One region of the Ruminococcus sp. B05 genome, then DNA from elsewhere that is predicted to be linked to it. Evidence: riboswitches for the same ligand, from Rfam matches in the RefSeq annotation. Region 1 holds a riboswitch; each other region holds the start of a gene.

Evidence for each region. Region 1 has a riboswitch for lysine ahead of D8Q48_RS10130 (Na+/H+ antiporter NhaC family protein). Riboswitches for the same ligand answer to the same signal wherever they lie in the genome.
Region 2: another riboswitch for lysine. It lies ahead of dapA (4-hydroxy-tetrahydrodipicolinate synthase); the one in region 1 lies ahead of D8Q48_RS10130 (Na+/H+ antiporter NhaC family protein).
Region 3: another riboswitch for lysine. It lies ahead of D8Q48_RS14135 (Na+/H+ antiporter NhaC family protein); the one in region 1 lies ahead of D8Q48_RS10130 (Na+/H+ antiporter NhaC family protein).

The regions. Positions count from the first base shown of each region.
Region 1 is NZ_RBZR01000012.1:19,279-22,496, forward strand. Features, by position in the region: gene D8Q48_RS10120 (SPFH domain-containing protein) at 1-467, shown strand, start outside; gene upp (uracil phosphoribosyltransferase) at 604-1,233, shown strand; lysine riboswitch at 1,271-1,441, shown strand; gene D8Q48_RS10130 (Na+/H+ antiporter NhaC family protein) at 1,615-3,165, shown strand.
Region 2 is NZ_RBZR01000002.1:221,562-224,779, reverse strand. Features, by position in the region: gene D8Q48_RS04035 (aromatic acid exporter family protein) at 1-876, shown strand, start outside; lysine riboswitch at 975-1,149, shown strand; gene dapA (4-hydroxy-tetrahydrodipicolinate synthase) at 1,293-2,177, shown strand; gene D8Q48_RS04025 (membrane dipeptidase) at 2,293-3,218, shown strand, end outside.
Region 3 is NZ_RBZR01000025.1:5,011-8,228, reverse strand. Features, by position in the region: gene D8Q48_RS14145 (SPFH domain-containing protein) at 1-973, shown strand, start outside; gene upp (uracil phosphoribosyltransferase) at 1,110-1,739, shown strand; lysine riboswitch at 1,777-1,947, shown strand; gene D8Q48_RS14135 (Na+/H+ antiporter NhaC family protein) at 2,121-3,218, shown strand, end outside.

The DNA of each region.
Region 1 (3,218 bases):
CAGCAGCAAGCAACGAAGGCGGTGCTATGAACGGCTTTATCGGTATGGGTATGGCTATGAATGCAGGTGGCGGAATGAATGCCCAGAATTTATTTGCAATGGGAGCCCAGCAAGAGGAAGCAAGACGAAGAGAAGAGCTTGAAAGACAGGCGGCGCAAGCAGCACAGACTCCGCCTTCACAGGCAGCACCGGCAGCAGACAGCTGGCAGTGTACATGTGGTGCAACAGTTACAGGAAAATTCTGTTCGGAATGTGGCAGCCCAAAACCGGTACAGGAAGAGGGATGGACATGTTCGTGCGGAGCAGTAAACAAAGGAAAGTTCTGTTCAGAATGTGGCGCCAAAAAACCGGCAGCGGCACCATTGTATCGTTGTGATAAATGTGGTTGGGAACCTGAAGATCCGAAGAATCCGCCAAAATTCTGCCCAGAGTGCGGAGATCCATTTGATGATGCTGATATTCAGTAGAAAGAGTGCGGGGGATTTGTGCTATTAAAACATATGGTTAAGCAGAAAATGGAAACAATTTTTATTAGAAAAGGGTGGTTTCAATACATAAAAATCATTATAATAAAAGGTACGAATACAATGGAGGACGTAGAAAATGAGTAATGTAATTGAGATGACACACCCACTGATCCAGCACAAGATTTCAAGATTGAGAGATAAGAATACAGGAACAGCAGAATTTCGTGCACTTGTAGAAGAGATTGCAATGCTGATGGGGTATGAGGCATTAAAGGATCTGCCACTTGAAGATGTTGAGGTTGAGACTCCGATTGAAACATGCATGACACCTCAGATTGCCGGAAAGAAATTTGCTATTGTACCGATCTTACGTGCAGGTTTGGGAATGGTAAATGGTATTCAGGCTTTAGTGCCGACAGCAAAGATTGGACATATTGGTCTGTATCGTGACGAGGAGACACACGAGCCACATGAGTATTATTGTAAGCTGCCGGATCCGATTGAAGAGCGTTTGATCGTTGTTACAGATCCGATGCTTGCTACAGGCGGTTCAGCAGTTGCAGCAGTTGATTTTATTAAAAAACATGGCGGTAAGAAGATTAAATTCATGGCTATTATCGCTGCTCCGGAAGGAATTAAACGTCTGATGGATGCACATCCGAATATTCAGTTGTATGTAGGCCATATCGACAGAGAGCTGAATAAAGCTGCTTACATCTGCCCAGGACTCGGAGATGCAGGGGATCGTATTTTTGGTACAAAATAGGGGTAGTTTTTGAAAATAAAATATGCTATTATATAAAATGTTTGATAGAGGCGCGGTGATAAGAGTATCCGTCTGGCAATAGTCAAGGGAAGACTGTCAGTAGGAGAAAGGAGAAGCCGCCGAAGGAATGATATTTCCCTGATATGATTCCTGGGCCGGATGCAGAATATGCTCCGGACTGTCACAGGTGTGGAGAGCTATCGAGGATATATGGATTTTTTGATTTATTTATGCCGCGGGCGACTCACCAACAAAGAGATGCCAGCGGCATTTCTTTGTCTAAAAATGGTTGAAGAAGGAGAAGAAAGAGAAAAAATGAGAAACAAGAGAAAAATGGGCGGGTTGCTCTTGGTTGCAATGAGCATATTATGTTTTAGTTCGATGACAGTATTTGCAGCAGACACATCCAAAGAGTATGTGCCAGCAATGTATGCATCAATCTGGTCGTTAGTACCTCCGGTTATTGCGATTGTATTGGCACTTATTACAAAAGAAGTGTATAGTTCATTGTTTGTTGGAGTTTTGATCGGAGGAGCTTTTTGGGCGGGATTCAAACCGGAAGCCACGATATTACATGTATTTCAGGATGGAGTGGTAGGTGTTCTCACTGACAGCTATAATATGGGTATTCTGATATTTTTGATAATCCTTGGTGTTATGGTATGTATGATGAATAAAGCAGGTGGTTCAGCAGCATTTGGACGTTGGGCTAAAGAGCATATTAAGACAAGGGCAGGTGCACAGCTTACAACAATCGCACTTGGAGTTTTAATTTTTATCGATGATTATTTTAACTGTCTGACAGTTGGAAGCGTTATGCGTCCGGTAACAGATAGTCACAATGTGTCACGTGCAAAACTTGCATATTTAATTGATGCAACAGCAGCGCCGATATGTATTATCGCACCGATTTCATCATGGGCAGCAGCAGTAACAGGATTTGTAAAAGGAGAGGACGGATTTTCAATCTTTATTCGTGCGATTCCATATAACTATTATGCGATCCTTACAATTATTATGATGGTGACTTTAGTTCTGGCAAAAGAAGATTATGGTCCGATGAAAGAACATGAAGATAATGCAATTGCGGGCGATCTTTATACAACGGATGACAGACCGTATGAGAGTGCACAGGAAAATGTTATTTATAACAAGGGAAAGGTAATTGATCTGGTATTCCCAATTATTTCACTTATTATTTGCTGTGTTATAGGAATGATCTATTCAGGCGGGTTCTTCTCGGGAACAGGATTTGTAGAAGCATTTTCAGGAAGTGATGCATCTGTTGGACTGATGCTTGGAAGCTTTTTCGCAATGGTGATTACAATTGTATTTTATGCAGTAAGAAAAGTTCTGCGTTTTTCGGATTCTATGGCTTGTATTCCGGATGGATTTAAAGCTATGGTTCCTGCAATCCTGATTCTTACATTTGCCTGGACATTAAAATCAATGACAGATAGCCTTGGTGCAGCTGAATATGTAGCGTCAATAATGAATTCGGCAGCAGGCGGGTTATTAAATCTTCTTCCTGCAATTATATTCCTTGTAGGATGCTTCCTGGCATTTGCAACAGGTACTTCATGGGGAACATTCGGAATATTGATTCCTATTGTAGTTGCTGTATTTCAGGGAACAAATGAAACAATGATGATCATTTCCATTTCAGCTTGTATGGCAGGAGCTGTATGTGGAGATCATTGTTCGCCAATTTCAGATACAACAATTATGGCTTCAGCAGGAGCACAATGTAATCATGTAAATCACGTATCAACACAGTTGCCATATGCAATAACAGTTGCAGCTGTTTCATGTATCACATATGTAATTGCAGGTGTGATACAGAATGCGGTTATTTGCCTGGCAATCGGAATTGCATTGCAGATTTTGGTGCTTCTTGCAATTCGAAATCATACAAGAAATAAAGAAAATTAAAAAGTAGTAGAAAAGAGACTAACTTTTTGGGTGTTTCCTAAAAACGAGAGTCT
Region 2 (3,218 bases), on a different contig from region 1:
GTTACAACAAAATGGGAAACGGTGAAACTATCCTGGTTTCGTCTGGTGACGTTTTTAGTATCATCAGTGCTTGCATGGGTTGTATTTACCCAGATTCAATCAGAATGGCTGGCATATGGTATTTATATATTTTTAATAGTAATTGTCTCAGAAGAATTTGGATGGAAGGCTACAATATCGGTAAATGCAGTGATAGGTATGCATTTTATGGCAAAGCGAGATTTTGAAGCAAGTTTTGTATTTAATGAATTTATGTTAGTTCTAATAGGAATTACAGTAGCGGTAGTATTAAATCTGTTTTATGATTATGCAGGACAACGTAAAGACCTTGTGCGAAACATGCGTTATACAGAGAATAGAATGCAGATGATACTGGGAGCAATTGCGGCTTATCTTGCGGATAAAGAAATGCAGTATGATATTTGGGCAGCAATTCGTGAATTGGAATCACAGATTCATGTATTTATTGATGATGCTTATGAATATCAGGACAATACATTTCAGTCACATCCGGAATATTATATTAATTATTTTGAGATGCGGATGAAACAATGCAATACCATACATAACTTGCATTATGAGATGAAGAGAATCCGAAAGATGCCTCAGCAGGCATTGATTATTTCAGAATATGTATTATATATGATGGAGTATGTAACAGAGCGAAATGAGCCGACAGCGCAGATGGACAAATTAAAAGAAATTTTTCAACATATTAAGGAAGATAAACTTCCGACTACCAGAGAAGATTTTGAAAGTCAGGCAATGTTGTATCATATTTTGATGGATTTGGAAGACTTCCTTATATATAAAAAACGTTTTGTCAACAGTTTAGATGACAAACAGAAACAGCGTTACTGGAATCAAGGAAAATAACAAGAATTCAGTAAAAAAAGAAAAATGAAAATGAATATATGCCGTCGTTTCCTTGACAAGAAATGGCGGCAGTGTTACACTTTTATTGTTAATTAGGAAACGTAGATAGAGGTTGCATTTTTTATGAGTATGATGTCGGATGGACAGGGACAGAAGAAGTCATCAAAAAGGAGAAGATGCCGAAAGGATATGGAATAACCTGGAGCTATATCACTTGGGCGTGGCGTGAAGAACGACACGACTGTCATCGCAGGATGGGGAGCTATCTGATATATACAATATGTATATTTTAGAACGGCGCATCTTGCCGTTTCTTTTTATGTTGCGATGCATATACATATATAAGTGGCGTGCAAAGTAATATAAGGTAATCCGTCAGGGTAACAACAATGTTGAAGATTTAGGAGGACAAAGAAGTGGCAATTTTTAAAGGCGCAGGTGTAGCACTTATTACACCGATGAAGGATAATTATGAAGTAAACTATGATAAATTAGACGAGATTCTGGAAGAGCAGATTGCTAACGAGACAGATTCCATCATTATTTGTGGAACTACAGGAGAGTCTGCTACTATGACAGAGCAGGAACATCTTGATGTGATTAAATTTGCAATTGAGAGAGTAAACCACAGAATCCCGGTTATCGCAGGAACAGGTTCTAATTGTACAGCAACAGCAGTTCAGCTGTCTAAAGAGGCGTCTGAAGCAGGTGCTGACGGACTTCTTTTAGTAACACCATATTATAATAAGGCAACACAGAATGGGCTGATCGCACATTATACAGCTATTGCACAGGAAGCGAAAGCTCCAATCATTCTCTATAATGTACCAAGCCGTACAGGTTGTTCAATCCAGCCGGCAACAGTTGCGCATCTTGTAAAGAATGTAGAGAATATTGTCGGAATCAAAGAGGCATCTGGGGATATCGGTAATGTAGCACAGATTATGCATTTATGTGATGGTAATGTAGATTTATATTCTGGAAATGATGATCAGGTTGTGCCACTTCTTTCATTAGGAGGAATCGGTGTAATCTCAGTATTGTCAAATGTGGCACCGACATATGTTCATGATATGGTTTACAAATATTTATCAGGAAGTACAGCAGAAGCATGTCAGATGCAGTTAAAGGCACTTCCACTGTGTGATGCCTTATTCTGTGAAGTGAATCCGATTCCGGTAAAAGCAGCTATGAATATGCTTGGTAAAGAATGCGGACCACTTAGAGCTCCGTTGACAGAACTGGAGCCACAGCACAAAGAACAGTTGAAGAAAGCAATGCAGGAGTTTGGAATTCTGTAAGAACAGAGGTTGACTGACACAGCATATTGTGAGTCATCAAAAAAGAAATGTGAGAAAACGAGGCAGGCACCAGGATGTGTCTGCCTTTTTCAGATTTTAGAATGGAGAGTATAAGATGAAATATTTTGATTGTCATGCAGATACATTGACACAGGTTATCAAAGAAGGAGAAAGTCTGGAAAAAAATACTTGCGATATAGATTTACAGCGTATAGAAAAATTTGCAGATACGTACACGCAGATTTTTGCAATCTGGAAGAATAGAAAAGAGATTTTGCCCGGAACGGAAAGCAGTGTTTTTCGTAAGAGCTATGAGAAAGCAATAGAATTATTGCAAAAAGCAGAAAATAAAATTCGGTTGTGCACATCGGCAAAGGAAATGGAAGATGCGCACCAGAATGGAAAAGCTGCCGCATTTTTATCAGTTGAAGATGTATCAATTATGGGGGAAGACATAGAACGGATTCGTGAACTTGGTTTCTTATTTGTTCTATTATCATGGAATTATGAAAATGAATATGCCTGCGGTGCGGCTATGAATCAGGCACAAGGATTGACGGATAGAGGACGGGATATCGTGAAATTCTTGCTACAACAAGGAATTGTTCTGGATATTTCACATTTATCAGATAGAGGGGGAGAAGATTTATTCCAGATGACGGACAAACCAATTATAGCATCGCATTCTAATGTACGAGCATTGTGTAATCATCCGAGAAATCTAAAGAAAGAACAGATTCAGGAATTGATTCGAAGAAAGGGATTGATCGGAATGAATTACTATCGGAATTTTGTCGGTGGAACAGAAGATGTCGAAGCGATTATAAGACATATGGATGCTGTGCTGAATCTGGGTGGCGAAGATGTACTTGTGTTAGGCGGAGATTTTGACGGATGCAGCGGAGAATTCCCGGATGGTATACAAGGGGTACAGTCGATGCCTGTTTTGAGAAAGGCAATGTTGGAGCATGGATTTGGAGAGAAACTGACCGAGAAAGTGTTTTTTGAAAATGCGAGGGCGTTTATTGGTAGGAATCTGTG
Region 3 (3,218 bases), on a different contig from region 1:
TAATACAAAAGAGTTGATTGATAATAAATTCGGTACGCCAAATCCGATTCCATTCCGTGTTGTAGATTCTAAGATAGGTCTGGATATTGATGTAGCAGTACGATGTTCAGGTGTTTATTCTTATCGAATCAGTGACCCGTTGTTGTTCTACACAAATGTGTGCGGTAATGTGGAGAATGAGTATACGAGAGAAGAAATTGACAGACAGTTAAAAACAGAGTTTATCAGTGCTTTGCAGCCGGCATTTGGACGGCTTTCTGATATGGAGCTGCGTCCGAATCAAATTGTAAATCATACTACAGAGCTGGAAAATGCTATGAATGAAACACTGTCAGCAAAATGGAGTGAGCTTCGTGGACTGAAGGTAGTAAGTATTGCACTTGGTTCAGTGACACTTCCGGAAGAAGATGCAGAGTTGATCAAACAAGCACAGCGTACAGCAATGCTTCAGAATCCAACAATGGCAGCGGCAACTATGGTAGGCGCTCAGGCAGATGCGATGAAAGCAGCAGCAAGCAACGAAGGCGGTGCTATGAACGGCTTTATCGGTATGGGTATGGCTATGAATGCAGGTGGCGGAATGAATGCCCAGAATTTATTTGCAATGGGAGCCCAGCAAGAGGAAGCAAGACGAAGAGAAGAGCTTGAAAGACAGGCGGCGCAAGCAGCACAGACTCCGCCTTCACAGGCAGCACCGGCAGCAGACAGCTGGCAGTGTACATGTGGTGCAACAGTTACAGGAAAATTCTGTTCGGAATGTGGCAGCCCAAAACCGGTACAGGAAGAGGGATGGACATGTTCGTGCGGAGCAGTAAACAAAGGAAAGTTCTGTTCAGAATGTGGCGCCAAAAAACCGGCAGCGGCACCATTGTATCGTTGTGATAAATGTGGTTGGGAACCTGAAGATCCGAAGAATCCGCCAAAATTCTGCCCAGAGTGCGGAGATCCATTTGATGATGCTGATATTCAGTAGAAAGAGTGCGGGGGATTTGTGCTATTAAAACATATGGTTAAGCAGAAAATGGAAACAATTTTTATTAGAAAAGGGTGGTTTCAATACATAAAAATCATTATAATAAAAGGTACGAATACAATGGAGGACGTAGAAAATGAGTAATGTAATTGAGATGACACACCCACTGATCCAGCACAAGATTTCAAGATTGAGAGATAAGAATACAGGAACAGCAGAATTTCGTGCACTTGTAGAAGAGATTGCAATGCTGATGGGGTATGAGGCATTAAAGGATCTGCCACTTGAAGATGTTGAGGTTGAGACTCCGATTGAAACATGCATGACACCTCAGATTGCCGGAAAGAAATTTGCTATTGTACCGATCTTACGTGCAGGTTTGGGAATGGTAAATGGTATTCAGGCTTTAGTGCCGACAGCAAAGATTGGACATATTGGTCTGTATCGTGACGAGGAGACACACGAGCCACATGAGTATTATTGTAAGCTGCCGGATCCGATTGAAGAGCGTTTGATCGTTGTTACAGATCCGATGCTTGCTACAGGCGGTTCAGCAGTTGCAGCAGTTGATTTTATTAAAAAACATGGCGGTAAGAAGATTAAATTCATGGCTATTATCGCTGCTCCGGAAGGAATTAAACGTCTGATGGATGCACATCCGAATATTCAGTTGTATGTAGGCCATATCGACAGAGAGCTGAATAAAGCTGCTTACATCTGCCCAGGACTCGGAGATGCAGGGGATCGTATTTTTGGTACAAAATAGGGGTAGTTTTTGAAAATAAAATATGCTATTATATAAAATGTTTGATAGAGGCGCGGTGATAAGAGTATCCGTCTGGCAATAGTCAAGGGAAGACTGTCAGTAGGAGAAAGGAGAAGCCGCCGAAGGAATGATATTTCCCTGATATGATTCCTGGGCCGGATGCAGAATATGCTCCGGACTGTCACAGGTGTGGAGAGCTATCGAGGATATATGGATTTTTTGATTTATTTATGCCGCGGGCGACTCACCAACAAAGAGATGCCAGCGGCATTTCTTTGTCTAAAAATGGTTGAAGAAGGAGAAGAAAGAGAAAAAATGAGAAACAAGAGAAAAATGGGCGGGTTGCTCTTGGTTGCAATGAGCATATTATGTTTTAGTTCGATGACAGTATTTGCAGCAGACACATCCAAAGAGTATGTGCCAGCAATGTATGCATCAATCTGGTCGTTAGTACCTCCGGTTATTGCGATTGTATTGGCACTTATTACAAAAGAAGTGTATAGTTCATTGTTTGTTGGAGTTTTGATCGGAGGAGCTTTTTGGGCGGGATTCAAACCGGAAGCCACGATATTACATGTATTTCAGGATGGAGTGGTAGGTGTTCTCACTGACAGCTATAATATGGGTATTCTGATATTTTTGATAATCCTTGGTGTTATGGTATGTATGATGAATAAAGCAGGTGGTTCAGCAGCATTTGGACGTTGGGCTAAAGAGCATATTAAGACAAGGGCAGGTGCACAGCTTACAACAATCGCACTTGGAGTTTTAATTTTTATCGATGATTATTTTAACTGTCTGACAGTTGGAAGCGTTATGCGTCCGGTAACAGATAGTCACAATGTGTCACGTGCAAAACTTGCATATTTAATTGATGCAACAGCAGCGCCGATATGTATTATCGCACCGATTTCATCATGGGCAGCAGCAGTAACAGGATTTGTAAAAGGAGAGGACGGATTTTCAATCTTTATTCGTGCGATTCCATATAACTATTATGCGATCCTTACAATTATTATGATGGTGACTTTAGTTCTGGCAAAAGAAGATTATGGTCCGATGAAAGAACATGAAGATAATGCAATTGCGGGCGATCTTTATACAACGGATGACAGACCGTATGAGAGTGCACAGGAAAATGTTATTTATAACAAGGGAAAGGTAATTGATCTGGTATTCCCAATTATTTCACTTATTATTTGCTGTGTTATAGGAATGATCTATTCAGGCGGGTTCTTCTCGGGAACAGGATTTGTAGAAGCATTTTCAGGAAGTGATGCATCTGTTGGACTGATGCTTGGAAGCTTTTTCGCAATGGTGATTACAATTGTATTTTATGCAGTAAGAAAAGTTCTGCGTTTTTCGGATTCTATGGCTTGTATTCCGGATGGATTTAAAGCTATGGTTCCTGCAATCCTGATTCTTACATTTGCCTGGACATTAAAATCAATGACAGATAGCCTTGGTGCAGCTGAATAT